3 regions of the Fictibacillus sp. WQ 8-8 genome follow, and region 3 is predicted to be linked to each of the others. Evidence: riboswitches for the same ligand, from Rfam matches in the RefSeq annotation. Region 3 holds a riboswitch; each other region holds the start of a gene.
The links. Region 3 has a riboswitch for thiamine pyrophosphate ahead of M1K46_RS14705 (thiamine phosphate synthase). Riboswitches for the same ligand answer to the same signal wherever they lie in the genome.
Positions count from the first base shown of each region.

Region 1 (13,327 bases), on a different contig from region 3:
TCAGCGCATCTAAGCGTTTTTGCAATTCTCCCTGAGGAATCTCTGCAAAATCAATGTAAAATTCGTAATGTTCTCCAGTGTAGATAATAGAACCTGCTAGATCGGTTCCGTCCTGTGGAAGAATCTCAGAATTAAATTCGACCGTGTATTCCTGATCGGTCATCACATCTTGTAATAAAAAGGTATTTCGGTTCACTTTTGAGATCATTTTATAAACAGAAGGGAAACTCTTCTCCCAGTCTGCTATGATATCCAAGATTTCCGGCTGTTCTTTCCCTTTTTGCTCTTTAAGGTAATACGAAATTGGTGATCTGCCGTCCTTCACGTCAGAATGGAACATCAGCCAGCAAACCATCAGATTCGCATACGTTTGTTCTTCATCTCTTCCAATCTTGTATTTTTCTATGTAATTGCGTGTTTGGCTCCCCATTTCTTCATGAAAATGGTCAAAGGCAAACTTAGCTAAGCCTTCCTGATGGCGGCTCACTTCCACAATTTTGTTTAATAGAATGGTTGTGACCGATCGAAAACAGCAATTCTTATATTTTTTCCCGCTGCCGCATGGACACGGTTCGTTTCTTCCTACTTTGTTCATGTTACCCTCCGTACTTCACTGCTCTTGTTGTAAATAAATCACTTTGTAAATACTAGCATATTCGGGTGATATTGCAACTCAAAGCTATAAAATTACCATATATTGTAACGAATAGGAGCTTTGGGTCGTCTATAGATAAAAGGGGGACATGATGATGATAAAAAAGAGAAATCAACAGTTTATGGCCGTATGGGTGCTGATCGTTTTAGTTCTGGCGTCGTGCAGCAGCAAGGATGAAAACATGGCATCAAAGTCGTCTGAAGGGGGAAGCTCTTCCACCAGCATGAAAAGGGAATCCGCTAAAGAAGACAAGCAGCCTGCTGCCGACCAAGGACGAAAAATGATTTACACGAGTGAAATAATGATAAGCGTTCAAAACGTTAAGAAGGTCCGGAGTGAAGTGGAACAACTCACAAAACAAATGGGCGGCTATATCGTTGAAAGTGAATCCTTGTCTGAAGAAGAAGGGCAAAATGGGGGTTACCTGAAAATAAGAATTCCAAAGAAAGATTTTCTTGTTTTCACAAAAAAGGCAGGAGAATTAAGTTCTGGGAGTCCTCATGAAATCATAAATGGACGAGATGTTACAGAGGAATATACTGACTTGGAAGCAAGGCTGAAGGCAAAGCGCATTGTTCGTAACCGTTTGGAAAGCTTCATGAAAAATGCAGATAAAACAGAGGATCTCCTTGCCATATCAAAAGAACTATCAGGAGTGCAGGAACAAATTGAAAAAATCCAGGGCAGAATAAACTATTTAGAGAATCAAAGCGATTTTTCAACGGTTACGGTCCATTTTGATGTGAAAAATATTGGGACGAAGAACAATAAAGAGCTGAACACCTGGGGAAATTCAAAGACCTTATTTAAAGAGACGTGGAATGGACTGGTTCATACTATTTCCTATCTCATTATTGCACTCATTGGATTGTCGCCTGTCATTATCCTTTTCGTGGCTGTTGGAGGAGCATGGCTTTACTTAAGAAGAAAACAGCGTTCAAAAAAAGAAACCAAACCGTAAAAGGTTTGGTTTCTTATCCAAGGAATTTTATATATTCATCCGTCAGTTTCATGAACAGTTTTTCATCACGTTTTTCCAGGGCTTCATCTATTTTTTCTTTATAACGTTTCATCTGATGGGCGTGCAGCGACTCATCAAGGATCATCTGAGCAACCATATTAAAAGCGAACGGGTCATTTTTCTTCTGAAGTTTATATTTCACAAGATCGTTCATGTCTTTATTATACGATGTATTGTCTTTCATGCTCTATTCCTCCTTGAATTTTTTTGCAGAAGCTTGTAGGATTGAAAGCTCATGCGTTAATGGGTTTTTACTAGTATACTTATCAATGGTAATAATAGCAACAGTTTAATCTGAAAATTTAGTTTTTTTCATTTTGCTTCTCAATTTTTAAATCAGCCAGAACTTCATCTACAGAATGGAATTTTTTACTGTCCAGCTGTTCACCGCCTTCCATATCAAATACTTTTAATTCGTAAACATCTTCTGCAGGGATATATTTGACTTCGACGGGATTGGTGTAATTTCTTGAGAAGGATTCTTCTGTTTGTGAATGACTGTAAACATCTTCTGGATTTTGTTTTAAATTTTGCAGTTTCTCTCTAATATTCATAATTTCTCTCCCTCCAGATTTTCTATCGGGTGTTGTATAAATAATGCCCGTATCCGTTCGTTTTTAAACACAGCAGCCTAACTTTTCGACAAATTTTATCCCTTGTTTGACGCTTTGGCCGCTGTCATATAGGATAGAAATAACATCATACATCGTATACCACTAGGGGAGCTTTGATTTAAAGCTGAGAAAAGAAATGTCTTTGACCCTTTGAACCTGATTCGGTTAATACTGGCGGAGGGAAGTGGCTTAAACTTTTATCAGCATTCATGTTTAAGCCGCCTTCTCTTCAGAAGGCGGCTTTTGAGCGGTCGAAGGAGGTCATGTTCAGCTTCAGTGCACAGGGACCTTAACAGAACGGGCCACTTGCGCTCTTCTAGTGGTGAAAGGAGTTCTTCCATATGTTAAAAACACCAAAAGCATTGACAGTTGCAGGATCAGATTCAGGAGGGGGAGCAGGAATCCAGGCCGATTTAAAGACGTTTCAGGAATTGGGAGCCTATGGAATGTCTGTCATCACAGCTGTGACCGCACAGAATACATTAGGTGTTCAGGGGATCCACCCGGTGCCTGTTGAGATGATCATGAAACAGTTAAACAGCATAGAAGAGGATCTTCGTCCTGAAGCTTTAAAAACGGGTATGCTTTTCAGTGCAGAAATTATAGAAGCGGTATCTCATCATATTCGAAAGTATGAATGGAAAAACGTTGTTGTGGATCCTGTAATGATCGCGAAAGGGGGGGCTAACCTTCTGAGAAGGGATGCAGTAGAAGCCCTGAAAAAACAGCTGATTCCTCTAGCCTCGATCCTGACACCGAATATTCCCGAAGCTGAGCAGCTAACTGGAAGAAGCATTTCCACAAAGCAAGACAGGGAGGATGCTGCAAAATTTTTGCATGATTTAGGAGCAGGAATGATCGTGATCAAAGGAGGCCATCTCTCTCATGATAAAGCGCCAGTCGACTTGTTTTATGATGGCGAGAAGATGCATGAGCTGGAAGGAAGAAGGATTGATACACCGCAAACCCATGGAACCGGCTGTACGTTTGCAGCTGCCATTGCTGCTGAACTGGCACTTGGAAAAACCCCGTTTCATGCTGTAAAAACAGCGAAAACTTTTATTCAGGAAGCAATCAGCCACCCGCTTCATATTGGCAGCGGGCATGGGCCGACAAACCATTGGGCATACAGGAGGAATCAGGCATGAACGAACTGAGTGTGCTTTTAGAAGACATTAGAAAGAAAAAACCTCTGATTCATCACATCACTAACCAAGTAACGATGAATTTTTTAGCGAACGGCATCTTGGCAGCTGGAGGAAGCCCGATGATGGCTCATCATTATGAAGAGGCTGAAGAAGCCGTCATGGCAGCTGACGCACTGGTTTTAAATATTGGAACCGTTGAACCTGACTTAGTTAATGCAATGGTTTTGGCTGGAAAAAAAGCGAAGGAACTGGGCATTCCTGTCATTTTGGATCCGGTGGGTGCAGGACTTTCCCAATTAAGGAAGAAAGCCGTTGAAGAGCTGGTAGAAAAGGTTTCTCCCGATGTCATTTGCGGCAATGCTGCAGAGATCTCCTTTTTGTATGGAGGTGACTGGGGTGGCAAAGGGGTTGATGGTGAACTATCAGGAAACGATGATGAGCTTGCTTTGCATGCGGCCAGAAAGCTCGGTTCGGTCATTGTCATTACAGGAAAACAGGATGCAGTGAGTGATGGAAAGGAATCCATAGCGATTAGTGGCGGACATGAAATATTGTCTTACGTGACAGGGACCGGCTGTTTTTCAACCTCTCTCATCGGTTTGTTTATGGCCAGATCTCTGGAAACCGGCCTTTCCTGCTGCCTGAGGGCCGCGGGCGCTTTGACGATGCTGGGAATCTGTGCTGAACGCGCTCAAGCCGTTTCGGCAGGACCAGGCTCCTTTCAGACAGCATTATTGGATGAGCTCTATCTATTAAACCCTGAAGACTTGAAAACGGCCGGCAGGTGGAGCTAAGGAGGCTTACAGATGGAATATAATACGCTTAAACAGCAGTTGAAAGTTTATTTTATTATGGGAAGCTTAAACTGCAGAGCTGAACCTGAACAAGTGCTGGAGCAAGCGCTAAAGGGAGGAGCGACGCTTTTTCAATATCGTGAAAAGGGCGAAGGGTGTCTATCACCTGATCAGAAATATGCCTTAGCTCTTAGCTTGCAGAAAATCTGCGGAAAATACCATGTTCCTTTTATTATTAATGATGATATCGATCTCATGATCAGCCTGAATGCCGATGGTCTGCATGTCGGGCAGGAGGATGGAGATCTCAATCAAATCCGCAGCCGCATCCCCGATAAAATTCTTGGCGTTTCGGTTCACAATGTTGAAGAAGCAGAAGATGCATTACGGGCTGGAGCAGATTATTTAGGAGTGGGCCCGATTTTTGATACAAGTACAAAGATGGATACGCGTGATGTTATGGGGTTTTCTGTTTTAAAAGAGCTAAGAGCAGCAGGGATTACAGCACCAATCGTGGGAATAGGCGGCATTTTTGTAGAAAACGCATTTGAAGTAATCGAAGCCGGAGCGGATGGAGTATCTGTCATATCAGCCATCAGCCAGCATGTGGATCCAGAGAAGGCGGCAAGCGGTCTGCTTGAACGGGTAGAGAAGGCATGGAAAGCAAGACTCATTAATTAAATAGGGATATGGCACCGAACAACCGTGTTCTTCGTACTATAAAAGAGTACGCAAGAAAGAGGTGCCACGATGAAAAAGAGAAATAAGATATGGGCGTATTCGGAAATGGTACTGCTGTTCCTCGGCTTTTTGCTGGCTTTATGGAATGGAATGTACATTAACAGTCCGGCCCTGTTATTCGGAATCTTAGCTGCAGTATTTTTGTTTCGTGCCATTGAACGATATTATTTTAAACTTAAAACAGAGTTTTTTTTCAATACAGCTATGGTATTAATCTTTATCCTATTGGCCGTTATGCCGCTATTAAAGTGACAGAAGCACAAGCTTCTGTCACTTTTTTTGATTAAAATTAGAAATGTTTGACAAAGATAAGCCTATCGTAATAAAATGATTTTACGTAAAATAAATTTTTTAAGTGAGGTGAACCAGTGAAAAAGAATGCATCGATTGAAGAGACGTATCTTGTAACGCTGCCTGAGCAGGCTGCGGCTTTGCTCCATCCCATTCGTTCCGAGATGCTCAGTGCTCTAAAAGATCCGGCTTCTGCAACAGAAATAGCAAAGCTGCTCAATGATTCACCGCAGAAGATCAATTACCATCTAAAGGCTTTAGAAAAAGTAGGGCTTGTTTTCAGAGCAGGAACGAGGAATGTGAGGAATTTGGTAGAAGTACTTTATCAAGCAGTGGCCAAAACGTTAATTTTTTCTGACTCTCTTGGCTTGTCACCGGAAACTTCACAGAAATTAAAAGATCAGCATGCGCTGGCCCACGTTCTCACCTTAACTGAAACCATGAAGAAAGATGCGCTGCAGCTCATGGAAAAAGCAGAGGATGAACAAATTCCAAGTGCCATTCTGCAAACTTCAGTTTCCTTGTCCAATGAGGAGGAACGCAACCAGTTCATTAATGAGTATTTCTCACTGCTTCACCAGCTTGTTGGCAAATATCAGTCTGGAAAAAATGAGCAAGGCGAAGAATATCAGGTGTCTATTGCTGTCTATCCAAAACCGGAGGGAGGAATCGAGGGATGAATGAAGTGAAAAAGCATCCTTCTCTTGCCTGGGAAAAGAGCAAGAAGCAGGCAGATCAAGCCGATAAAGTCATAGCTTTAGTAGAGAAGCGGACTGAAAGGGAAGAGGCAGGGCAAGAAGAAATCAGAACGGAAATTTCGATTGAAAGTGAAGATAATACCCCGGTAAAAGTCATTTATATTACGTCCGGATTCGGAAAAATCGCATCAGAAGGCGCAGCTTCCACACCGATTTGCCAGGCTGCATAACGATTCTATAGGAGGAAGATGAAAATGAATTTAGTCCCAATGGTAGTGGAAACAACTAACCGTGGTGAGCGTTCCTACGATATTTATTCCCGGCTTTTGAAAGACCGTATCATCATCATTGGAAGTGCCATCGATGATAATGTAGCCAATTCTGTTGTGGCTCAGCTCCTGTTTCTAGCAGCGGAAGATCCGGAAAAAGATATTTCCATCTACATCAATTCTCCAGGAGGGTCGGTTACCGCGGGATTGGCGATCTATGACACAATGCAGTTCATCAAGCCTGCTGTTTCAACCATCTGCATAGGAATGGCTGCTTCCATGGGTGCCATTCTGCTGGTCGCGGGGGCGGAAGGCAAACGGTTTGCCCTCCCAAACGCAGAAGTCATGATTCATCAGCCGCTAGGAGGAACACAAGGGCAGGCTGCAGATATGATCATCCATGCCAAGCGAATTATAAAAACGAGAGAAATCTTAAATAAGATCATTTCAGACCGTTCAGGACAGCCGCTTGAGCGTGTCGAAAAAGATACCGACAGAGATTTCTTCATGACGGCAGCACAAGCTCTTGAATACGGGATCATCAATAAAATCATTGAAAAATTATAAGTAGTTTTTTTTGGAGAGGAAGAGCGCTGCCGCTCTTCCTTTTTGATTTTCCGGCAGGATTTAAATTCTAAAAGTCGAAAAGTATATACCTGTCTATTTCATTAACATTTCAAGGAGACAAAAATATGGTTAATCAAAAGAGCAACAAAAATTTTGTTGTTGCAGGCCTGCTGCTCGGAATTCTCATGTCCGCTATGGACAACACAATAGTGGCAACAGCCCTCGGAACAATCGTTGCTGAATTGGGTGAGCTGGACAAGTTCATTTGGGTAACATCCTCGTACATGATTGCGTCAGTGGCAAGTATGCTTATTTTCGGAAAACTTTCTGACATGTATGGAAGGGAAAAATTTTATATTACAGGTCTGGGTCTCTTTATTATCGGATCGGTTCTGTGCGGAATGGCAGACAGTATGACACAGCTTTCCGTTTACCGTGCGATACAGGGAATCGGCGGTGGTGCCCTGATGCCGATTGCCTTTACGATCATTTTTGATATCTTTCCGGTAGAGCAGCGAGGGAAAATGACAGGCCTTTTTGGTGCCGTCTTTGGAATGTCCAGTGTCTTCGGTCCTCTGCTAGGTGCATATTTGACCGACTACTTGGATTGGAGGTGGATTTTCTATGTTAATTTGCCGCTCGGACTGCTTTCGCTTTTCTTTATCTTGAAGTATTATTTTGAATCTCTTGAGCACAGAGAACAAAAAATTGATTATTTAGGAGCGGGCCTGCTCGTAGCTTCGATCGTCAGCTTGATGTTTGCCCTCGAATTCGGAGGAAAAGATTATGAATGGGATTCCGCACTTATCCTATCTTTATTTGCTGCATTTGCCGTTCTCTTTATCCTTTTTATTCTAGTAGAACGACGTGCGGCAGACCCTATCGTTTCTTTGAATCTCTTTAAAAGCAGACTGTTTCTGTCCAGCCAGGGCATCGCCTTTTTCTACGGTTCTGTCTTTATACTAGCTACCATGTACATTCCCATTTACATACAAGGTGTGTTTGGCGGTTCGGCAACAAACGCTGGATTAATTTTAATGCCAATGATGATCGGGGTTGTTGTTGGGAGCCAGACAGGAGGGCGTACCGTCATCAACTCTTCCTATCGAAATGTGATGCTCGTTTCCGGCAGCATTTTCCTGGTGGGTGTTTACTTGCTGAGCACCATGTCAGCCGACACTTCTCGGCTCATGGTCACTCTATATATGGTTCTGACAGGAATTGGAGTAGGGTTTTCCTTCCCTGTTCTAAGTATGGCTTCTGTCCATATGCTTGATCCTCGTCAGAGGGGATCTGCTAACTCACAGAATGCATTCTTCCGCCTGATTGGAATGACTCTCGGTATCACCATCTTCGGTACGATTCAGAATAATCTGCTGACCGATAAATTAAAAGATGCATTGCCTCAGTTCTCTAAGTTTCAAAAGAATGTTGATTCGCGGGCTCTCCTTCAGCCGGAGGTCCGTAAACAAATACCGCCTGAAGTCCTCAATAAAATGACGGGAATTCTGGCAGATTCCATTGCAAAAATCTTTCAGTACTCCCTGATCTCTGTGGTCATCGCTCTGCTGTTCATTATCTTTATGGGTAAGGCCCGTGTGAAAGAATCCGACAATGCAGAAAGCGGAAGAAGAAAAGCATCAGAAGAGTAATCTTCTGATGCTTTTTTTGTCTAGCTCCATCGTTCTTCTTTTTATTTGTAAAAATCCGTAAAAGAATGATAATCTTTAACAATATAAACCAATTAGAGAAAGAAGGATATGTCATGGGTGTTGCTTCGTTAAAAAAGGAACCCTCGTCATCAGCAACCATTTACAAGATGCTTTTTGCGATCAGTTTTGTGCATCTGTTAAACGATGCGATGCAGGCGGTTATTCCAGCTATTTTTCCGATCCTAGAGAAGTCTATGAATCTGTCTTTTGCCCAGCTTGGATGGATTGCATTCTCACTAAACATTACCTCTTCCATCATGCAGCCGGTTGTAGGCTGGTATACGGATCGGACCACATCACCATATTTGCTTCCTCTTGGGATGGCATCCAGCTTGATCGGAATGGTTGGCATCGCTTATTCTAATAACTTTACGTACATATTGCTCTCGGTTATCCTGATCGGCCTTGGTTCTGCTGTTTTTCATCCGGAAGGATCACGTGTTGCGTATATGGCAGCCGGGAAGAGGAGAGGATTGGCACAATCGATTTATCAGGTTGGAGGGAATACAGGAAATTCATTGGCGCCTGTCATGACAGCTCTTGTGTTCGTTCCGTTCGGCCAGTTTGGAGCGATATGGTTTACATCAGCAGCAGCCATGGCCATCATCGTCCTGGTTTTTGTGTCTGGATGGTATCGGTCAAGGCTTGTAAACTTTCCGAGAGTGACAAAAAAGCCGTCTAAGAAAGCTGCAAATCCAAAAAGAAAGAAGCAGATTATCTTTGCCGTATGTCTTTTAGTCTTTCTTGTATTTGCGCGATCTTGGTATTTTTCAGGAATCTCAAACTTCTACCAGTTTTATTTGATTAAGGATTATGGCCTTTCCATTCGCCATGCGCAGTATTATATTTTTGTCTTTCTGGCAGCTGGCGTTCTCGGAACTTTTTTTGGAGGACCGATGGCCGACCGATTAGGAAAGAGAAATATGATTTTCTGGTCGATGCTGGGTTCTGCTCCGCTCGCACTCCTGCTGCCATATGTCAGTTTAATTTGGATCTATCCAATATTCTTGCTGCTCGGTTTTATTCTAATGACCAGTTTTTCAGTGACGGTTGTTTATGCTCAGGAACTGCTTCCCGGAAGGATTGGAATGGTATCCGGACTGATTGTCGGGCTTGCTTTTGGAATGGGAGCTCTCGGTTCGGTTATCCTCGGAAACCTGGCGGACGCCTTCAGTGTACATTTCATTATGGTATTGGTCAGTTTTTTTCCAATAGCCGGTATACTGACGTTTTTACTACCGCGAGATCAAACAGTAAAAGCGTGGGAACAGGAAGCAAATCAATAAAAAATGCCGGTACAGTCGAAGGCTGTACCGGCATTTTATAATTAGGATTACGTTATTCTCCGAGTATTAACGATCACCCTCAGGAGGGTTTAGTTTTCTTTCTGATGACGAAGTGTTCTTTGTAGCTTTTTTATTTCTTTCCTCATTTTGTTCATCTTCAAAATCTTCTAACGGAAGTTCATCAGCAGGCATGACGAGCTGATCCCGCTCCAGTTGTTTTTCCTGGCTCCGTTTAAAGGCATTCTCTTTGTCGTTTCGATCAAGCAATTCCTTTTGTTTTTTATGGTTATCCATTATATGTTTCTCTCCTTTAAATGAGACTGTATGGTAACTATAGCCCTTATCAGGATTTTAAAACCTGCTGCCGATGAAAATAAATTCAAGTTACTGTATTTTAACATTTGACAAACGAGTAATGTGCCGTAAAATATAGGTAAACGTTTACATTCTGAAAAGTATAAAGGTTCTACCTCGTCTGATACGTAAACGTTTACTTATAAACAGAAGAGGTTATTTCTTACATAAATAGAAGGAGTGGAACGCAATGAAGGTTACCATCTGGAATGAAAATCGCCATGAGAACAAAAATCCGGCTGTACGCTCGGTGTATCCTGAAGGAATTCACGGTGCCATCCAGCAATTTTTATCAAAAGCAGGGGTAGACGCAGATACCGCAACTCTTGATGAGCCAGAACACGGGTTAGGCCAGCAGACTCTTGATCAGACAGACGTTCTTGTCTGGTGGGGACATATAGCACACGATGAAGTAAAAGAGGAAGTAGTAGAGCGCGTTTATCAGCGTGTTCTGGATGGTATGGGATTAATTGTCCTTCACTCTGGACACTTCTCAAAAATCTTTAAAAAACTAATGGGCACTTCCTGCGATTTGAAATGGCGGGAAGCAGATGAAAAAGAACGTCTATGGGTAGTCGATCCATCCCATCCGATTGCTTCTGGAATCAGTGAATATATTGAGTTGCCTCAAGAAGAGATGTACGGAGAGCATTTTGATATCCCGGCTCCTGATGAACTGGTTTTCGTCAGCTGGTTTGAAGGCGGAGAGGTGTTCAGGAGCGGGTGCACATACAAGCGCGGGAAAGGAAAAGTTTTTTATTTCCGTCCGGGACACGAAACCTATCCTACCTATCATAATGCCGATGTACAAAAGGTCATCTTAAATGCCGTTCAATGGGCAAAACCTGCAGGAAGCGATAAACCGGTTTACGGGAATGCAAAACCTCTTGAAGCAATTGGTGCCAATCAAAACTAAAAGGAGTGGAAGACAGGATGATTAAAGTTGGAGTCATTGGATGCGGAAGCATCGCTCAGCACAGACATTTACCAGAGTATAAAAACAATTCACAAACCATCATTGCCGCAGTATGCGACATTAATCATGAACGAGCGGATCACATTGCCAAAGAATACGGTGCAAAAGCGTACTATTCTTATGAAGATCTGCTTAATGATCCTGAAATTGAAGCTGTCAGTGTGTGCACACCCAATTACCTTCATGCGCCTATTTCCGTTGCTGCATTAAACAGCGGCAAGCATGTTTTATGCGAGAAACCGATGGCGACTTCACTTGAGGAAGCAGAGCAAATGATCCTTGCAAGTGAGAAAAACGGGAAAAAACTAATGATCGCTCATAATCAGCGTTTTGTCCGATCTCATGAAAAAGCGAAGGAATTGATCGCTGGTGGAGAACTGGGCAGGGTTTACAGCTTTAGAACAGCATTCGGACATCCTGGGCCAGAAACATGGAGCGCAGAAGGCACGGACAGCTGGTTTTTCAAAAAAGAAAAAGCATTTATCGGAGCGATGGGAGACCTTGGTGTTCACAAAACAGATCTGATCCGCTTCATATTAGGTGAAGAAGTGGATGAAGTGGCATCATTTGTGGAAACGTCTTCAAAGAAAAACGCTACCGTAGATGATACAGCGGTATGTATATTAAAAACAGCAAGCGGAGTGATCGGAACACTTGCAGCGAGCTGGTCCTATGTCTCAAAAGAGGACAACTCTACTATCATCTATGGAGAGAAAGGCATTTTGCGCCTCGAGGAAAGCCCTGAGTATTCTTTGATCGCTCAATACAAAGATGGTTCAACTGTAAACTACTCTCTGGGCCAGATTCAGACGAATGATTCAGGGGGCCAGAATGATTCACGCGTGATCGGCAAGTTTGCAGATTGCATCCTGAACGACACAGAGCCAGCTGTATCCGGAGAAGAAGGAAAACGGTCTCTTGCTGTCATTATTGCTGCACTAAAAGCAAGCGAAACGAAGAAGACAGTGAGTCTCGAAAACGGGGTGCTCGCATGAATCTGCTAAAAGTAGGCTTGATTGGGGTGGGAGGAATCGCTGAAGGAAGGCATATTCCAGCCATTCAAAATTTAGCTGAAAAGGCAGTGATTACGGGTGTAAGTGATTTAAACGTTCATCGTGCTGAACAGATTGCAGAGAAGTATGATATTCCATCTGTGTATGAGAATTATCATGAGATGCTTCCTCACATTGATGCCGTAATCATATCAACTCCAAACAAGTTTCATGCAGAAATTGCGGTAGCGGCACTCCAAGCCGGTGTCCATGTGTTATGTGAAAAACCAATGGCGCTGTCTACCGAAGAATGTGACCGGATGATTCAGGCTTCAAAAGAATCAGGCAAAATTCTTTCCATCGCTTATCACTATCGTTTTATGAAAAATGCCCAGGCTGCCAAAAAGGTGATGCTAGAAGGTGAGATCGGCGAGCCGCTTGTCATCAGAACCCAGGGGCTCAGAAGAAGAAAGGTTCCCGGCTGGGGAGTCTTTACAAATAAAGAATTGCAGGGAGGGGGAAGCCTGATCGATTATGGCTGTCATCTGCTGGACTTGTCCTTATGGCTGATGGGCAATCCTGTTCCTGTGGAAGTAATGGGCTCTCAATATAATCTTTTGAGCCGTACTCCTGACCAAGTTAATCTTTGGGGTGAGTTTGACCATAAAACATTTGAAGTGGATGACCATGTAACAGGGTACATCCGTTTTGCAAACGGTGCGTCTCTTTTATTAGAAACCTCATGGTCAGCCAACATTAAAGATGATGTGGAGAATGTTAGCATTTCTGGTGAAAAAGGCGGGCTGGATGTTTTTCCTTTTCACTTGAATCAGGCAAAACACGGCATGCTCCTTAATTCTGAGGCATCCTTTATTCCAGGTGATGAAAACCCTGGAAATCCGCAGGCGGAGAATTTTGTAGAATGCTGTCTCGGCCTGGCTGAACAGGTCGTCAAGCCGGAGGAAGCACGAATGGTCTCTATGCTGATTGAAGCCATCTATAAAAGCAGCCTTACTGGGAGCAGCGTTAAACTTGATTATCGAAAGGAAGTGGAGAGTCAATGAAGTTAGGTGTATTTACCGTATTATTTTCAGATATGCAGTTTGAACAAATGCTCGATCATGTGAAGAAAGCCGGCGTTAAGGCCGTGGAGATCGGGACAGGGAATTACCCGGGAAACGCACATTGCAATTTAGATGAACTTTTTGA
Region 1 covers NZ_JAMXKG010000003.1:290,500-303,826, forward strand. Annotated here, with positions in the region: gene M1K46_RS06810 (YecA family protein) at 1-595, opposite strand, end outside; gene M1K46_RS06815 (DUF4349 domain-containing protein) at 747-1,616, shown strand; gene M1K46_RS06820 (IDEAL domain-containing protein) at 1,630-1,860, opposite strand; gene M1K46_RS06825 (hypothetical protein) at 1,979-2,230, opposite strand; TPP riboswitch at 2,385-2,490, shown strand; gene thiD (bifunctional hydroxymethylpyrimidine kinase/phosphomethylpyrimidine kinase) at 2,632-3,438, shown strand; gene thiM (hydroxyethylthiazole kinase) at 3,435-4,232, shown strand; gene thiE (thiamine phosphate synthase) at 4,245-4,913, shown strand; gene M1K46_RS06845 (hypothetical protein) at 4,983-5,225, shown strand; gene M1K46_RS06850 (winged helix-turn-helix domain-containing protein) at 5,342-5,944, shown strand; gene M1K46_RS06855 (hypothetical protein) at 5,941-6,192, shown strand; gene clpP (ATP-dependent Clp endopeptidase proteolytic subunit ClpP) at 6,217-6,798, shown strand; gene M1K46_RS06865 (MDR family MFS transporter) at 6,924-8,450, shown strand; gene M1K46_RS06870 (MFS transporter) at 8,564-9,796, shown strand; gene M1K46_RS06875 (hypothetical protein) at 9,863-10,090, opposite strand; gene M1K46_RS06880 (ThuA domain-containing protein) at 10,341-11,066, shown strand; gene M1K46_RS06885 (Gfo/Idh/MocA family protein) at 11,084-12,121, shown strand; gene M1K46_RS06890 (Gfo/Idh/MocA family protein) at 12,118-13,182, shown strand; gene M1K46_RS06895 (sugar phosphate isomerase/epimerase family protein) at 13,179-13,327, shown strand, end outside.
Region 1: it holds a riboswitch for thiamine pyrophosphate, as region 3 does, so the genes downstream of both, thiD (bifunctional hydroxymethylpyrimidine kinase/phosphomethylpyrimidine kinase) here and M1K46_RS14705 (thiamine phosphate synthase) in region 3, are expected to answer to the same signal.

Region 2 (13,327 bases), on a different contig from region 3:
AGGCTGAAGAGTGGCTTTTAGAAACCGTAACACAGACCAATTTGGATCTGCATCAGTATGCAAATAAGAATATTGACTGCAGCGGGATGGGGACAACGCTTGTCGGAGCCCTTTGCACACCTTCCTATTTAACGATTTTACATATCGGTGACAGCCGCGTTTATTATTTTTCTGAAAAAAAGCTGATTCAAAAGACCGAAGACCATACCCTCGTTAATGAGCTGGTGCGGTCAGGGCAGCTATCGGAAACAGAAGCGGAAAATCACCCTAGAAAGAATGTGATTTTGCGGGCCCTTGGAACGGATGACCATATTGATGTGGATATTCAAACGATTTCCTGGGGCGAGGGAGATATCGTTTTGTTATGTTCAGACGGCCTCTCTAACAAAGTAACCCGCGAAACGATGGAAAACATACTGAATGATGACAACCTCTCGTTGGAAGATAAAGCTGATCGACTTGTGAACCTTGCAAATGAGGCCGGAGGAGAGGATAATATCACGATTGGACTCGTCCATTATACGCCCCAGACACCGGAAAAGGGAGTAAGTTAAATGATTGGCAAGCGTATAAGCGGCCGCTATAAGTTGCTTGAAGTCATCGGTGATGGCGGAATGGCAATCGTATACCGTGCCAAGGACTTAATCCTTGACCGGGATGTTGCGGTTAAAATACTTCGATCAGAGTTTTCAGACGACGAGGAGTTCATCAAACGATTCAGAAGAGAGGCTGAAGCGGCAACGAGTCTCGCCCATCCTCACATCGTAAGCATATTTGATGTGGGAGAGGAAAATAACGTGTACTTCATAGTCATGGAGTATGTAAAAGGGAAAACGTTAAAACAATACATCAGGGACCACGGCCGCCTGTCTGTTGAAGAATCCATACAGATTATCAGGCAGATTGCCTCAGGAATGGTTGCAGCTCATGAGCATGGGATCATACACAGAGATATCAAGCCCCATAATATCTTAATTGATGAGCATGGATTGGCAAAAGTAACAGACTTTGGGATCGCTCTCGCCATCACATCCGCAACGATTACCCATACGAACTCAGTGCTTGGATCGGTCCATTACTTCTCTCCGGAACAGGCGCGAGGGGGAGTGGCCAATGCAAAATCGGACATCTATTCCCTAGGTGTTGTGCTGTTTGAAATGCTGACAGGCAGGGTTCCGTTTACAGGGGAATCACCGGTATCCGTAGCCCTCAAGCATCTTCAGGAGGAAGTTCCCGAGCCAAGGAAAATCAATCCGGAAATTCCGCAGAGTGTTGAAAATATTATTCTTAAAGCACTGACAAAAAATCCGGTGTACCGGTATGACAGTGCTCTTGAAATGATGGACGACCTGGATACGGCGCTCTCTCCTCACCGTCTGCATGAGCAGCGGTGGAGCAATTTTGATGATGCGGCAGATGCTACACGGATCATGCCTCCGGTATCCATGAACAAAGCAGTCGAAAAGCCAGCTTCAAATCTAAAAGAAACCGCTGAACCACCGGCCAAAAAGAAGAAAAAAAGTTGGTGGCTTGTACTGCTGATTTTACTGCTTTTGCTCGCAGGTGCTGGAGCGGCTGCCTTTGTGGTCATGCCTGGATGGTTTAAAGTGAAAGATGTTTCTGTTCCCAATGTTATCCACAAAGATTACGAATACGGGTTTGAACGGCTCGCAAAGCTCGGTTTTAACGTCGAGCGGAAAGAGCGCTTCGATGAAGATGTGGAACAGGGGAAAATTATAAAACAGGATCCTGATCCCCATTCTATGGTTAAAGAAGGCAGCACGGTTACACTTTTTGTTTCTAAAGGCTTTAAGAAAGTGGACATGCTGGATCTTACCGGAATGGGTGAAGATGCTGCACGAGACCTCTTAAACGAAAGAGGCTACGATAGCAAGAACATTGAGACCATACCGGTGGAATCAGAGGAAACTCCTGAGGGTGAGGTCGTCTCACAAAGCCCGGATAAAGGGGAAAAAGTCAATCCGAGCGAAATACAGGTGATTCTTCGTGTCAGTACTGGCCCGCCTTCGATTCAGCTTGAGAACTTGTCAAATTCCTCGAGGGAAGATGTTGAGAAATACATCTCGCAGGAAGGGCTTAGAGTCAACTTTACAAAAGAGTACTCTGATACCGTAGAAGAAGGAAAGGTCATCTCGCAAAAACCTTCACCTTATACGAATGTCAAAAAAGGTTCTACGGTTGATGTCGTTATTTCAAAGGGCAAGAAACCAGAACCGAAGCCCAAACCAAAGCCTGATGATCAGGAAGACATCACATTTAATAATAAAATAACGGTTGAAGTTTCAAAGGGTGATGAGAATAAACAATTCCAGGTCAGAATTGTTTACAGCGATGCCAAAGAGGAAAATGCTGTTTTCGTAGAAGAAGAAATTTCCCAGACGAAAGAGTATATGGTGCCTTTGACCGTCTCGCCGGACCATGATGCTTCCTATACCGTTTATTTAAATGGGAAAGAGCAGGCATCAAAAACATTTAATTATCAAGATGCGAAGGAAGGTAAATTCAAAGGAGCGAACAATGGACAATAAGACTGAAGGCAGAATTATTAAATCAGTCGCAGGATTCTATTATGTACAATACAATGACAAAGTCTTTCAATGCAGAGGCCGGGGCAATTTCCGTAAAAAGAAAATTACGCCTGTGGTCGGAGATTGGGTCGTATTTGAATCCTCCAACCCGACAGACGGATACATTATGGATGTTAAGGAAAGAAAGAACGAGTTAAACCGGCCGCCAATTTCAAATGTTGACCAGGCAATTCTCGTTTTCTCTGCCGTCCGGCCGGAATTTTCAAGTTCGCTGCTGGACCGTTTTCTTGTTCATATCGAAGACAATGGCATTCAGCCGGTGATCTGCATTACGAAGATGGATTTGATTGAAAGTGCAGAGTATCAGAAGGAAATCGAAAATTACATCGCTGCTTATAAGAAGCTCGGCTATGAGGTCATTCCAACCTCTGCGATGTCGCTTGCCGGCATGGATGACATCAAACCGATATTTAAAGGAAAAACGAGCGTCTTCGCAGGACAGTCCGGGGTAGGGAAGTCGTCTCTCTTGAATGCGCTGATGCCTGAACTCATGCTGGAGACGAATGACATATCAGATCATCTTGGACGCGGAAAGCATACAACGAGGCATGTTGAACTCCTTCCTTTTGAAGAGGGCTTGATCGCAGACACTCCTGGGTTCAGCTCCTTGGACTTTGTAGAAATTGAAACCGAAGAGCTCTCCTACAACTTCCCTGAGATGAAACAGAGGGTATCACAATGCAAGTTTCGCGGCTGCACTCACAGCTCTGAACCGAAATGCGCAGTAAAAAAAGCAGTGGAAGAGGGAGAGATCCCATCGTTCCGCTATGAGCATTATCTTGAATTTTTGCAGGAAATCAAGGATCAAAAACGGAGGTACTAGCATGGTAAAAGTTGCGCCTTCCATTCTTTCCGCAGACTTTTCAAAGCTCGGTGAAGAAATTAAGGCAGTGGAAGAAAACGGTGCTGATTATATCCATATCGATGTGATGGATGGGCATTTTGTGCCGAATATTACGATGGGACCTTTAGTCGTTAAAGCAATCAGGCCGCTCACTAAACTGACATTTGATGTCCATTTAATGATTGAAAACCCTGACCGGTATATCCCGGAGTTTGCAAAAGCAGGTGCTGATATCATTACTGTTCATGTTGAAGCATGTCCGCACCTTCATCGGACCATTCAATTAATTAAAGAGCAGGGAAAAAAGGCAGGGGTCGTATTAAATCCTGCTACTCCTGTTGAAACCATTCAGCATATTTTGGCTGATATAGACCTTGTACTCATCATGTCTGTAAATCCAGGCTTTGGTGGACAATCCTTCATCCACGCTGTGCTGCCAAAGATTGAAGTATTATCTGCGAGGATCAAGGAGCAAGGCTTGAACGTTGAAATTGAGGTGGACGGCGGCGTGAATGCAGAGACTGCCCGTCTTTGTGAGAAAGCTGGAGCTACCGTACTTGTAGCGGGATCAGCCATTTATGGGCAAAAAGACATAAAGGGTGCAATCCGTACCATTCGTGGTGTATAATATATTAGAGAATAATTGAAAAAAGTAACCACAGGGGGAGTCCCATACAGGGGCTGAGAGGGGAGTACACTCCCGACCCTTTGAACCTGAAGCAGGATCATGCCTGCGTAGGAATGTGGAGTCGCTGTTGTTAACGCTAAGCAACCGTCATTCACATGCCGGTTGCTTTTTTCTTTTCTTAATGAGTTTAGGAGGAGATTGATTTGAGTAAAAAAATTATGTTTTTGACTGAAGTGGCGATGATGTCAGCGTTGGCTATCATACTTAGTTTTGTTCAATTTAAAGGGCTTTGGGCAAATGGAGGCTCAGTTTCATTGGAGATGCTGCCAATCTTTTTAATGGCATTCCGCAGAGGGGTCCCTGGCGGAGTATTAACTGGTCTGATTGTCGGGATGGTTAAAATCCTGGTTGATGGAACTGCAGGATACAATCCCGCTGGTTTGATCCTGGATTACCCTCTCGCGTTCCTATTGGCTGGATTTGCCGGGGTGTTTAAAGTCAGTTCGGCAAGCCAATCTAAAAGGAGGATCTCAGCGATTGTGGCAGGCATCGCCTTCGGAAGCCTGCTCCGTTTGGCCTCCCATGTTGTATCAGGAGTCATATTCTTTGCATCATACGCCCCAAAAGGCATGAACCCTGTCCTGTACTCCATTGTGTATAATGCTTCATACATGATCCCGGTTGCTTTGATCACTGCAGCAGCTTTTATTTTCTTGACAAAAAAAGCACCGCGGCTGCTGCACAGGACCGATCCAAGAGTTGTTAACGCGGCATGAAAATTATCATTTTAGCAGGAGGTCCGGAAGAAAGGCAGCCGGACCTCTCTTTATTTGCCGGCGAAAAGGCAGTCTGGGCGGGTGTTGACCGCGGCGTATTCTACTTGTTGAAAAAAGGAATCATACCTGGCTGTGTATTTGGAGATTTCGATTCTGTGAACAGAAGTGAGCGTGAGTGGATGGCTTCATTTAACCTTCCTTCATTTGAGTATGACAGTGAAAAGGATAAAACCGATCTAGAGCTGGCCCTTGATTGGGCACTGGAGCAAAAACCGGAACAGATCCTGCTAATGGGTGTTACGGGCGGGCGCCTGGATCATGAATTGGCCAATATCCAATTGCTCCTTCATGGACTCGAAGCCGGAATTAACATTGAAATATGGGACAGGCAGAATAAGATTGCCTTATCAGCACCAGGACCGCATATCATACAACAAGAGCCGGAGTTCTCCTATGTCTCATTCCTTCCATTTAACGGACCTGTTACCGGCCTGACTCTAAAAGGGTTCAAATATCCGCTTCAGGATCAATACTTGCCGATGGGTTCTACTCTCTGCATTTCCAATGAGCTTGTAAATAAAAGTGGTACTTATTCATTCTCGGGCGGCATATTAATGTTGGTAAAGAGCCATGATTAATATTTTATGCGTCGGGCCGCATGGAACTATTTTTATAAAAGCGAATATATTTATTAGGGAATGTCTTATTTTTCAAAGGGCCTGGAGGAGGGGTATGATGAAATTTTACACCATTAAACTGCCTAGGTTTTTAGGGGGATTTGTACGTGCGGTTTTAGGTTCATTTAAAAAAGGATAATCACTTCCATCCAAAAGAAAAAAGCACCCTTGATGGGTGCTTTTTTCTTTTGGAAATTAAAAAACAACGGGGATGCCGTTGTCTTAAGAGCGATTAAACGCGTTCAATTTTTCCAGATTTAAGGGCACGTGCAGAAACATAAACACGTTTAGGCTTCCCGTCAACCAAGATGCGGACTTTTTGAACGTTTACTCCCCAGCTCTTTTTAGATTTGTTCAATGCGTGGGAACGCTTGTTTCCTGTTTTAGGTCCTTTACCAGTAACGTAACATTTGCGTGACATAATTGTACCTCCTTTATAACAGTAAAACTGTATCATATCAGTCGTATGTTAAATACTAACCTATAGTAGCATGACCACTAAAGAAAAGCAACAAATGATTTTTCGCATTTCAAGTAAAAAGGCTTGACACAGCTTTGTGACTATTGTCAAATGGAGTTGTCCTTTCATAAAACTTAATTTTATAGTAAAATGAGGTTTAGCCATAATTGATTGATTAAAGGGGGATTCATCATGTCCATCGAAATGAAGAATAAATACGGCCAGATTGACATTTCTACGGAAGTGATCGCTACTATTGCTGGCGGCGCTGCTATTGATTGCTACGGAATTGTAGGCATGGCTTCCAGGAAGCAGTTAAAGGATGGTATTACCGAACTTTTAGGACGTGACAACTTCTCCCGGGGGATTGTGGTTCGGCAGGAAGAAGATGAAATACATATTGACATGTATATTATTGTAAGCTACGGAACAAAGATTTCTGAAGTAGCCCATAATGTACAGACAAAAGTGAAATATACCCTCGATCAAATGCTGGGTCTCTCAGTAGATTCTGTTAACATTTTTGTTCAGGGTGTAAGGGTAACAACCCCTTAGTTAGGAGGAAAGTTCGTGTCTTTAACAGTTTTAGACGGTAAAAAGTTTGCGGCCATGGTTGCATTGGGAGCCGCAAACTTATCAAAAAACGCAGCAATGGTAGATGCCCTTAATGTTTTTCCTGTGCCAGATGGGGATACAGGAACCAACATGAACCTTACGATTACTTCTGGTGCAAAAGAAGTTCAAAACAACATAATTCCCGATATCAGTAAAGTCGCGAGCTCTTTTTCCCGAGGCTTGCTCATGGGGGCAAGAGGCAACTCCGGGGTTATATTATCCCAGCTTTTCCGTGGTTTTTCAAAATCAATCGAAGGAAAAGAAACCATTACTTCGGCTGACTTTGCAAGAGCATTTGAGAACGGAGTAGAAACAGCCTATAAGGCTGTGATGAAGCCAATCGAGGGAACCATTCTTACGGTGGCTAAAGATGCGGCAAAACGTGCCGTTAAGGCGGCCAAAAAAAGTGATGATATCATTTTCGTCATGTACGAAGTTGTAACGGAAGCCAAAGCTTCCCTGGACAGAACACCTGACTTGCTTCCGGTATTGAAAGAAGTAGGCGTTGTTGATTCAGGCGGACAAGGCCTTCTGACGGTTTATGAAGGCTTTCTTTCCGCGCTGGAAGGAAAGGACCTTCCTGAAATTTCTCCGCAATCGCCTTCTATGAAGGAAATGGTTAATGCCGAGCACCATAAAGCACAGCTTCATATGAAAACCGAAGACATCCATTTCGGATACTGTACAGAGTTTATGGTGAAATTCGAACCTGAGAAATTAAAGAAGGCGCCTTTCAGTGAGGAAGCATTCCGCAATGAATTAAACGAGCATGGCGATTCTTTGCTTGTTGTTGCCGATGATGATCTTGTAAAAGTTCATATTCATACGGAACAGCCGGGCAACATGCTTACCCTTGCTCAGAAACATGGTAGTCTGATCAACATTAAAATTGAAAACATGCGTGAGCAGCATACTGCTATTTTGGAATCTGAGACACATGTGCCCGTTAAGATGCCTGAAGCTAAACAAGAGAAAATAGCATATGGCATCGTTACCGTAGCGATGGGGAGCGGCATTAAAGAATTGTTCACTTCACTCGGTGCCGGTTACGTTATTGAAGGCGGACAAACGATGAACCCTAGTACCGAAGATATCGTCAAAGCCATTGAAGAAGTGAATGCTGAAAAAGTAATCGTACTTCCGAACAACGGAAACATTGTTATGGCTGCAGAGCAGGCAGCATCCATCGTCGACCAGGATGTAATCGTCGTCCGCTCTAAAAACGTTCCTCAGGGAATGGCGGCTCTGCTTGTGTTTAACCCTTCAGCCGAATTGGAAGAAAATCAAAAGAAGATGACAGACGCGCTTTCAAGCGTAAAATCCGGACAGCTTACATTTGCTGTAAGAGATACTTCCATTGATGGCGTCGAGATTTCAAAAGGCGATTTCATGGGGATCTTGAACGGCAAGATCGTAGCTTCCATGCCGGATAAAGATGAAGCGGTTCAGGAGCTTGTAAAGGAAATGATTGATGAGGATTCTGAAATCATCACCCTGATTTCCGGTGAAGATGCATCGGATGAAGATACGGAACGTTTAGTTCAGTTTATCGAGGAATCTTTCCCTTCTGTAGAAGTGGAAGTCCATGAAGGCAGCCAGCCGCTATATCCTTTTATTATCTCAGTTGAGTAGGTAAAATGTTCTCTCCATTATTGTTGAGTTATGATACAGTAATGGAGGGAATATTTTTTATGTCAGCTATATATTTTTATCGGAGGGACATGAATGAAATACAAAAGTGTTTTTGATATAATCGGGCCGGTCATGATTGGGCCTTCAAGCTCCCATACAGCAGGAGCTGCGCGAATCGGGAGGGTCGCCCGCCACCTGTTTGGCAGGAAGCCAGAATATGCCCATATTTCTTTTTATGGTTCGTTTGCAAAAACGTACCGCGGACACGGGACTGATGTGGCCATCGTTGGCGGAATCCTTGATTTTGATACTTTTGATACTAGGATTGTGGATGCGCTTTCATTGGCAGAAGAGCAAGGTATTGATATAAAGATGACCGAGGAAGATGCACTGACCGATCATCCCAATACCGCAAAGATCATTCTTGGTGACCAGAATGGAAAAATTGAAATGGTTGGGATTTCGATCGGCGGAGGGAAAATAGAGATAGTTGAGCTTAACGGTTTTGAATTGAAGCTGAGCGGAAACCATCCTGCAATGCTGATTGTTCATAACGACAGATACGGAGCCATCGCAGGAGTTGCAAATATTCTCGCCAAGCATCAGATCAATATTGGCCACATGCGGGTTTCACGGAAAGAAAAAGGACAAGAAGCTCTCATGATCATTGAAGTAGACCAAAATATAGACCCGGTACTCATCGAGGAGATTGAATCGCTGCCAATTGTTCAGCAAGTGGTAAAAATTAATGAGTAACCTTGAAAGGGAGAAGTAAGTATGTTTCGTAATGTTGCCGAACTAGTGGAACTTGCCGAGGCAAAAGAATGCAAGATTTCAGATATCATGATTGAGCAGGAAATGGAGTTTACGGGCCGGACGAAAGATGAAATCATCAGCCAGATGGACAGAAACTTAAAGGTGATGGAAGAAGCTGTTGAACGAGGAATAACGGAAGATGTTAAATCTCATTCCGGATTGACTGGCGGGGATGCCATCCTCCTTCAGAATTATTTAAAAAGCGGGAAAAGCCTTTCAGGTGAGTTCATGCTGGATGCGGTCAGTAAAGCTATCGCAACCAATGAAGTCAACGCGGCTATGGGAACCATCTGTGCCACCCCTACAGCAGGCTCAGCAGGAGTGGTTCCTGGAACGCTCTTTGCCTTGAAAGATAAATTAAATCCGACAAGAGAGCAGATGGTCGCCTTTTTATTTGCTTCTGGAGCTTTCGGATTTGTAGTCGCCAACAATGCTTCTATTTCAGGTGCTGCCGGGGGCTGCCAGGCAGAAGTCGGATCAGCGACCGGTATGGCAGCAGCGGCCATTGTTGAGCTAGCTGGCGGGACACCTTCACAGTCCGCAGAAGCGATGGCTATCGCTCTGAAGAACATGCTAGGGCTCGTTTGTGATCCTGTTGCAGGCCTTGTAGAAGTACCTTGTGTAAAGCGGAACGCCATGGGAGCAAGCAATGCAATTGTTGCTGCTGATATGGCGCTCGCAGGAATCAAAAGCAGGATTCCGTGCGATGAAGTCATCGATGCGATGTACAAGATCGGGCAATCCATGCCGACAGCACTGAAAGAAACAGCGCAAGGAGGTTTGGCGGCTACACCAACTGCCCGGGAGCTTGAAGCGAAAATATTTGGAATAGCCCTGGATAAAAAATGAAGCTTAACGAATTAAAAGTGACAGAGATCAATGGGATTGGTGAGAGCAAATCAGAAGAACTGAAAGAGCTTGGGGTTGTCTCAGTGATGGATCTGCTTGCATATTTGCCGTTCCGCTATGACAATCATCAGCTGAAAGATCTGGCCGATGTTAAACATGAAGAGAGGGCAACAATCGAAGGGAAGGTTCACAGCGAACCTTCTCTCCGTTATTTTCCAAGAAAAAAATCAAAACTCAGCATCAGGGTGCTGATCGGACGTTATTTAATAACCGCTGTCTTTTTTAATCAGCCATATTTAAAAAAGCAGCTGACACCTGGACAGACGGTTACCCTCACAGGAAAATGGGATGCTCATAAAATGACCCTGACCGTTAATGACATTAAATTTGGACTGCAGCCGCAAGATGAAAGTATCGATCCCATCTATCCGGTCAAGGGAGAGATGAGCGTGAAGCAAGTAAGGCGGTTGATCAAACTCGCCTTCAACCAATATGGTGAGGAGGTTGAGGAAGTGCTTCCGAAGGAGAGTTTGGAGTCCTATAAGCTTTGGCCGAGAAAACAAGCGCTATACAGCCTGCACTTTCCGCAGAGTTTTGAACATTTAAAACAGGCGCGCCGCCGGATGGTATATGAGGAATTCCTGCTTTTTCAGCTTAAGATGCAAATGTTTAAAAAGATCAACCGTGAACAGTCTGCCGGAGAAAAACTGCATTTCAGCATGGATGATGTCAACAGGTTTGTTACTTCTTTGCCCTTCCCGCTGACGAATGCCCAGCAGCGGGTCACTCATGAGATTTTAAAGGACATGTCATCTCCCCACAGGATGAACCGCCTTCTTCAAGGAGATGTCGGATCTGGCAAAACAGTCGTTGCAGCCATCGCTCTATTTGCAGCTTTTTCCTCAGGAAGCCAAGGAGCTTTGATGGTACCGACTGAAATATTGGCGGAACAGCACTACCATTCGCTTCTCCAGCTGCTTGAACCTCATCAGATTAGGGTGGAATTGCTGACAAGTTCTGTGAAAGGGAAAAGACGGGCAGATATTTTAGCAAGGCTTATAGAGGGAGAAGTGGATGTGTTAATTGGTACACACGCACTCATTCAGGATGAGGTTGTATTTCATCAATTAGGCCTTGTCATAACTGATGAACAGCATCGTTTTGGCGTCAAACAGCGCCGGGTGCTGCGCGAAAAAGGACAAAGTCCGGATGTGCTGTTCATGACAGCAACCCCCATTCCGCGGACGCTTGCAATCTCCGTGTTTGGAGACATGGATGTTTCTGTCATCGACGAAATGCCAGCCGGCAGAAAAGCCATCGAAACCTATTGGGCTAAACATAACATGCTTGACCGTGTCCTAGGTTTTGTACAGAAAGAGCTTGATCAAGGGAGACAGGCCTATGTGATTTGTCCGCTTATTGAGGAGTCAGACAAGCTGGATGTTCAGAATGCGATTGATGTACATGCACAGCTGCAGCACTATTTTCTTCAATACAGGGTCGGCTTAATGCATGGAAGGCTCCATTCCTCTGAAAAAGAGGAAGTGATGAGAGAATTTGCTGAGAATAAGTGCCATGTTCTGGTATCTACGACCGTAGTAGAAGTCGGAGTAAACGTACCGAACGCCACGATGATGGTGATCTACGATGCGGAAAGGTTTGGCCTGTCACAGCTTCATCAGCTCAGGGGCCGCGTCGGCCGTGGAAGTGATCAGTCGTATTGTATATTAATCGCTGACCCGAAATCAGAAGAGGGAAAAGAAAGAATGAGGATCATGACAGAAACCTCTGATGGTTTTGTTCTGTCAGAAAAAGATCTTGAACTTAGAGGCCCGGGGGACTTCTTCGGCAGCAAACAGAGCGGGCTTCCAGATTTTAAGATCGCAGATATCGTGCATGACTACCGTGTGCTCGAGGTGGCGAGGAACGATGCTTCCCGGCTCGTCAATTCAGAAGCGCTTTTTCATGAAGCGGCCTACGCTCCACTTAGAAGCTTCTTGGAAAAGGAAGGCGTGTTAACATCGGAACGCCTTGATTGATGAGGGTTCTGCCTTCTGACGAATAGGTCCTTTCTTGAAATGATATAGCTGCTATTATATACTACTGTTAGTACCAGCTCTTAAAAAGCGAAAAACCGTGCATCCATAGAGGCTGATGCTTAAATGGCATATCTGGATGGTGTATACATGAAAAGAACGAAAAAAGAACGACAGGCTTTGCTGAAAGCTACGATTGAAAGGACGCCATTTATTACGGATGAAGAACTGGCGGATAAATTCACTGTCAGTGTCCAGACCATACGGCTTGACCGTCTTGAACTTTCGATCCCGGAACTAAGGGAACGGATCAAAAACGTTGCACAGCAGCAGCTGGATACCGTTAAAGCCCTTCCGCTCGAGGAAGTAATCGGCGAAATTATTGATCTCCAGCTGGACGAAGCAGCGATATCCATATTGGACATAAAGAGTGAACATGTGTTTTCCCGGACAAAAATAGCAAGGGGGCATCATCTGTTTGCACAGGCAAACTCACTTGCCGTAGCCATTATAAACGATGATCTGGCCCTTACTTCAAAGGCAAAGATCCGTTTTACCCGGCAAGTAAAAGAAGGGGAGCGAGTTGTTGCCAAGGCAAGGGTGAGCAGCATTGAAGGCTACCGGACGACAGTGGAAGTTACGAGCTATGTAGATAAAGAGGCTGTTTTTTCCGGGGAGTTCATCATGTTCCGTTCAACTGGAGAAGGAAGGGAAGGGAGTAAGACATGAGAATTGCCATCGATGCAATGGGAGGCGACAATGCTCCGGAAGCTCAGGTTAAAGGAGCTTTAAAAGCACTTTCTGTCTTTGATGATCTTACAGTGATTTTAATTGGAGATGAAAAGAAAATCTCTCCTTATCTGACTTCTGCAAAAAACATTGAAGTCATTCACACGGAAGAAAAAATAGCAAGCGATGATGAACCTGTACGTGCAGTGCGGAAGAAAAAGAACGCTTCCATGGTTCTCGCCGCTAAAGAGGTAAAAGAGGGGCGGGCGGATGCCTGTATCTCAGCAGGGAATACTGGAGCACTTATGGCTTCTGGTCTGTTTAACGTCGGCAGGATCAGCGGTATTGACCGTCCGGCTCTATCTCCGACGCTTCCGACAGTAGACGGGAAGGGGTTTTTGCTCCTGGATGTAGGCGCCAATATGGATGCAAAACCTGAGCATCTGCTGCAGTACGCTATCATGGGAAGTACATATGCAGAGCAAGTAAGGGGAACGAGTTCTCCGAGAGTCGGTCTTTTGAATGTCGGCACGGAGGATGAAAAAGGGAATGCCTTAAGCAAAGCGGCCTTTCAGCTGCTGAAAGAAGCTCCCGTGAACTTTATCGGTAACGTTGAAGCAAGGGACCTCCTGAACGGAGCAGCCGATGTTGTCGTC
Region 2 covers NZ_JAMXKG010000003.1:651,286-664,612, forward strand. Annotated here, with positions in the region: gene M1K46_RS08730 (Stp1/IreP family PP2C-type Ser/Thr phosphatase) at 1-554, shown strand, start outside; gene pknB (Stk1 family PASTA domain-containing Ser/Thr kinase) at 555-2,549, shown strand; gene rsgA (ribosome small subunit-dependent GTPase A) at 2,539-3,432, shown strand; gene rpe (ribulose-phosphate 3-epimerase) at 3,434-4,081, shown strand; TPP riboswitch at 4,105-4,212, shown strand; gene thiT (energy-coupled thiamine transporter ThiT) at 4,285-4,857, shown strand; gene M1K46_RS08755 (thiamine diphosphokinase) at 4,854-5,495, shown strand; gene spoVM (stage V sporulation protein SpoVM) at 5,593-5,673, shown strand; gene rpmB (50S ribosomal protein L28) at 5,767-5,955, opposite strand; gene M1K46_RS08770 (Asp23/Gls24 family envelope stress response protein) at 6,187-6,549, shown strand; gene M1K46_RS08775 (DAK2 domain-containing protein) at 6,565-8,241, shown strand; gene sdaAB (L-serine ammonia-lyase, iron-sulfur-dependent subunit beta) at 8,335-8,997, shown strand; gene sdaAA (L-serine ammonia-lyase, iron-sulfur-dependent, subunit alpha) at 9,019-9,906, shown strand; gene recG (ATP-dependent DNA helicase RecG) at 9,903-11,945, shown strand; gene fapR (transcription factor FapR) at 12,093-12,671, shown strand; gene plsX (phosphate acyltransferase PlsX) at 12,668-13,327, shown strand, end outside.
Region 2: it holds a riboswitch for thiamine pyrophosphate, as region 3 does, so the genes downstream of both, thiT (energy-coupled thiamine transporter ThiT) here and M1K46_RS14705 (thiamine phosphate synthase) in region 3, are expected to answer to the same signal.

Region 3 (4,886 bases):
TGCACTTGCTGAAAAAGGAATCGAGAAGATTGTTGACGGGCTTTCTTTCGATGAAATGGAAAAGTTGATTGAAGAGCATAACATCGCATGTCCGGATTGTGATGCGCACGACTTTACATCTATCCGCCAGTTTAACCTGATGTTTAAAACGTTCCAGGGTGTAACGGAATCCAGCACGAACGAAATCTTTCTTCGTCCCGAAACAGCACAAGGGATCTTTGTAAACTTTAAAAACGTGCAGCGTACGATGAGAAAGAAATTGCCGTTCGGGATCGCTCAGGTCGGCAAAAGCTTCCGTAACGAGATCACACCTGGTAACTTCACGTTCCGTACCCGTGAGTTCGAACAGATGGAGCTAGAGTTCTTCTGCAAGCCTGGCGAAGAACTGAAATGGTTTGATTTCTGGAAGCATTATGCTCACGATTTCTTATTGAATCTTGGCATGAAACAGGATAAGCTTCGCCTGCGTGACCATGAATCCGAAGAGCTTTCCCACTACAGCAACGCTACGACAGATTTTGAATACCAGTTCCCGTTTGGCTGGGGAGAGCTTTGGGGCATCGCATCCCGTACTGATTTTGACCTTAAGCGCCACAGCGAGCACTCTGGTGAAGACTTTAACTATATCGATCAAGAAACGAATGACCGTTACATCCCTTATTGCATCGAGCCTTCACTTGGCGCAGACCGTGTAACACTTGCGTTCTTGATCGACGCGTTTGAAGAGGAAGAGCTTGAAGGCGGAGATACAAGGGCTGTTCTTCACTTGCATCCAGCTCTTGCGCCGTTTAAAGCAGCAGTGCTTCCTTTATCGAAAAAGCTTTCTGAAGAAGCAAGAGAAGTATTTGCCGGTCTTGCCAGCGACTTCATGGTCGATTATGATGAAACAGGCTCCATCGGAAAACGTTACCGCAGACAGGATGAAATCGGAACTCCTTTCTGTATTACGTATGATTTTGATTCTAAAGAAGATCAGCAGGTAACGGTACGTGACCGCGACACAATGGAACAGGTCCGCATGCCGGTATCAGAGCTTCGATCCTTCCTGGAATCGAAAATCAAATTTTAATCTCTTTACATTTTTAACCTGAATGGTAAGATGAAGTTAATTAAATAACTCTAGCAACACTGGGGGAGCCTTTGCCGGCTGAGACTGAACAACCTGTTCTAAACCCTTTGAACCTGATCTGGATGATGCCAGCGTAGGGAAGTGGAATCCGCACTGTATGACACATACAGCTGCTGTTGATTAGAAAACAGATAATCAGCCACTCTTTTCTGCGAAAAGGGTGGCTTTTTTGTATGGGAAAAAGGAGGATGCAAGGTGGGGAAATTCGAGTTTCATGTAATGACAAATGGAAGGAAACAGCCTGACGAAATCATCTCGGCCGCATCCATCCTGGCTCCATATGTGACGTGCATACATATCAGGGAAAAAGACAGAAGTGCCAGTGAGATTTTTAATCTGGCAGAGAGATTGAAGAGAGCTGGATTGGGCCGGGAGCAGATCTATATCAATGACCGTGTGGATGTAGCCGTTGCTGCGGGAGCTGAAGGCGTTCACTTAAAAGGCTCCAGTCTTGATCCGGAAATCGTACACCGCTATTTTAGCAGGCTGAGAATCGGCCAATCCGTTCATTCCATAGATGAAGCGCTCTATGCTGAAGAGAAAGGAGCTCATTATTTGTTTTACGGACACGTTTTTAGAACAGGAAGCAAAAAAGGGAGCGATCCGCGGGGTCTGGATCAATTGCGGGAGGTTGCTGAAGCGGTCACTGTTCCAGTTATCGCCATCGGAGGGGTTACACCAAGTAATACTAGTGAACTCATAAAAGCGGGAGCAAAAGGAATCGCCGTCATGTCGGGGATCTGGTCGGCGGTAGATCCGGGTTTAGAAGCGAAAGGCTATGCGGAAGCACTTAAGAAGGAGGAGATGTCATAATGCCCAGGCACTATGATGTGATAATTGCTGGCGGGGGGATAATCGGCTGTGCCATTGCTTACTATTTGCGCAAACATACAGAGTATACCGTGCTTGTGATTGAAAAGAACCGAATAGGCAGTGAAGCTTCATCGGCCGCTGCAGGAATGCTTGGAGCGCAGGCAGAACTGAATGAGGCAGGGCCGCTCTACACGATGGCCCGTGAGAGCAGGAGTCTTTTTCCTGAGTTAAACAGGGAACTGAAGGAAATCAGCGGGATTGACATTGAGTTTATAGACAAAGGGCTGTTTAAAGCGGCAAAAAATGAAAAGGAAAGCCTCCGATTGCAGCAACTCATTGATTTTCACAACGATAACGGCCAGCCGGCAGAGTGGATCAGCGGATCGGAGCTTTTGAAAATGGAGCCGAAGCTGTCCAGCGGATTGGAAGGTGCAATGTATTTGCCGAAAGACGGCCAGGTCAATCCATCTCAATTGACGAAAGCCTTTGCCCAATCGGCAGCAATGCTTGGAGCTGATTTTTTAGATTATACCGAAGCAGCCGGATTCGAAATGGGCCGGTCAGGGATTGGAATCCAAACGAGCGCGGGTATGTTTTTCGGAGAGAAGGCAGTGCTCGCATCAGGCGTCTGGACAGGGAAACTGGCGGCCCAGACCGGATTGCACATGCCTCTTTTTCCAGTAAAGGGAGAGTGTCTTTCTTTAACCTTTTTAGAACCGGTCATTACATCAACTGTTATCTCAGATGAATGCTATCTCGTCCCTAAGCAAGGAGGCAGGCTCGTAATCGGAGCAACCATGGAAGCAGGTACATACGACAGAAAGGTCAGAGCAAAGGGAGTTTTGGAACTGCTGACAAAAGCGAGTGAAGTCCTTCCTGCTATCGAAGAGGGCGAATGGGAGAAGGCATGGACAGGGTTTCGGCCGCAAACTCCTGATGGCCTCCCGTACATGGGGAAACATCCTTACCATAAAGACTTGTACATTGCGGCAGGCCATTTTCGCAATGGGATCCTGCTCAGTCCGCTGACAGGGCGATGGATGGCAGAGCTGCTGATCGGAGATCTGCAGGAAGAAAGATTAAAAGAGTTTGCGCCAGACCGGTTTGCCTATAAAAAGATGAAAGGATGAGTCTCATGAAACTGATGGTTAACGGAACAGCCTTAGATATAGCCTTAGCCCGTACAGTCCAGGAACTTTTGGGAGAGTTAAAGCTTGCCGGCAAAGGGGCAATCGTTGAATTGAATCAAGAAATTTTGGATAAAAGCCAGCACGCAGAAACGCGTTTAGCAGATGGTGACAAAATAGAAATCGTACATTTTGTAGGAGGAGGATGAGGTTATGCTGAAGATTGGAAACTATGAATTTCGCTCCAGATTGCTTTTAGGAACAGGTAAATTCCCTGATTTTGATGTCCAAAAAGAGGCAGTAAGGGTGTCGGGCACGGAAATCCTTACATTTGCCGTAAGAAGGATGAACATTTTTGATCCCGACCAGCCAAACTTTTTAGAAAAGCTGGAGGCAGAGAACTTTACGCTTCTGCCGAACACGGCGGGTGCGAAAACGGCAGAAGAGGCGGTTAGAATCGCGAAGCTGGCAAAAGCTTCGGGGCTATGTGATATGATAAAGGTAGAAGTGATAGGAGATTTTAAAACTCTGTTGCCTGATCCGCTGGAAACGCTGCGGGCTTCAGAAATGCTGTTGGAAGAGGGGTTTACGGTCTTGCCCTATGCTTCAGATGATGTCATTCTTGCACAAAAATTAGAGGAACTTGGCGTGCATGCCATAATGCCCGGAGCTTCCCCCATTGGATCTGGCCTCGGGATCATCAACCCGTTAAACATAAGCCTTATTATTGAGCAGGCCAATATACCAGTGATTGTAGATGCGGGCATCGGATCACCGGCTGATGCGGCGGCGGCCATGGAGTTGGGGGCTGATGGAGTACTGCTGAATTCAGCGGTATCAGGGGCCGATAATCCAGTAAAAATGGCCGAGGCCATGAAGCTTGCCATTGAAGCCGGCCGTCTCGGGTATGAAGCGGGAAGAATTCCAAAGAAAAGGTATGCAGCGGCAAGCAGTCCGCTGGAGGGAATGAGTATTTAATGAATGATCGCTACTCCAGGCAGATGTTATTCGAGCCTATAGGAGAAGAGGGACAGGATCTCTTGTCTGATAAACATGTTGTGATTATCGGTGCGGGTGCGCTCGGAACGGGCAATGCAGAAATTCTTGCCCGCGCGGGTGTGGGCAGGATCACGATTGCTGACCGTGACTATGTAGAATGGAGCAACCTCCAGCGTCAGCAGCTTTTCAGCGAGGAAGATGCAAAGTACCGGATGCCTAAAGCGGTTGCTGCAAGAGAACGGCTGGAACAGGTTAATTCCGATATCCACGTAGAGGGCCTTGTTTTGGATGCAGGAGCTGAAGAACTGAGGGAACTGACGGAGTTTGCCGATCTGATCATTGATGCGACAGATAATTTTGATACGCGATTGCTGATCAATGACATCTCCCAGGAGAAGAAGATTCCTTGGATTTACGGCGCATGCGTTGGAAGCTACGGACTCAGTTATGTGATTTTACCCGGGGAGACGCCTTGTCTAAGCTGTCTCCTGGAGAAGGTGCCGATGGGCGGAGCAACGTGTGATACGGCGGGAATCATTGCGCCTGTTGTCCAAATGGTTGTCGCTCACCAGACGTCTGAAGCACTGAAGCTGCTGACGGGCAACACCGCTGCACTCCGCTACAAACTGGTTTCCTTTGATGTATGGAACAATCATTATTTGGCGATGGATGTCCAAAAGCTAAAAAAAACGGACTGTCCTTCCTGTGGAGAACATCCTCAGTATCCGCATCTGAATCCTGAAAATCAGACGAAGACAGCTGTGCTCTGCGGAAGGAACACCGTCCAGATCCGTCCTTCGGAAAAGGGAGAAAGGGAT
Region 3 covers NZ_JAMXKG010000006.1:95,182-100,067, reverse strand. Annotated here, with positions in the region: gene M1K46_RS14710 (glycine--tRNA ligase) at 1-1,069, shown strand, start outside; TPP riboswitch at 1,121-1,226, shown strand; gene M1K46_RS14705 (thiamine phosphate synthase) at 1,325-1,942, shown strand; gene thiO (glycine oxidase ThiO) at 1,942-3,072, shown strand; gene thiS (sulfur carrier protein ThiS) at 3,078-3,278, shown strand; gene M1K46_RS14690 (thiazole synthase) at 3,283-4,047, shown strand; gene M1K46_RS14685 (thiazole biosynthesis adenylyltransferase ThiF) at 4,047-4,886, shown strand, end outside.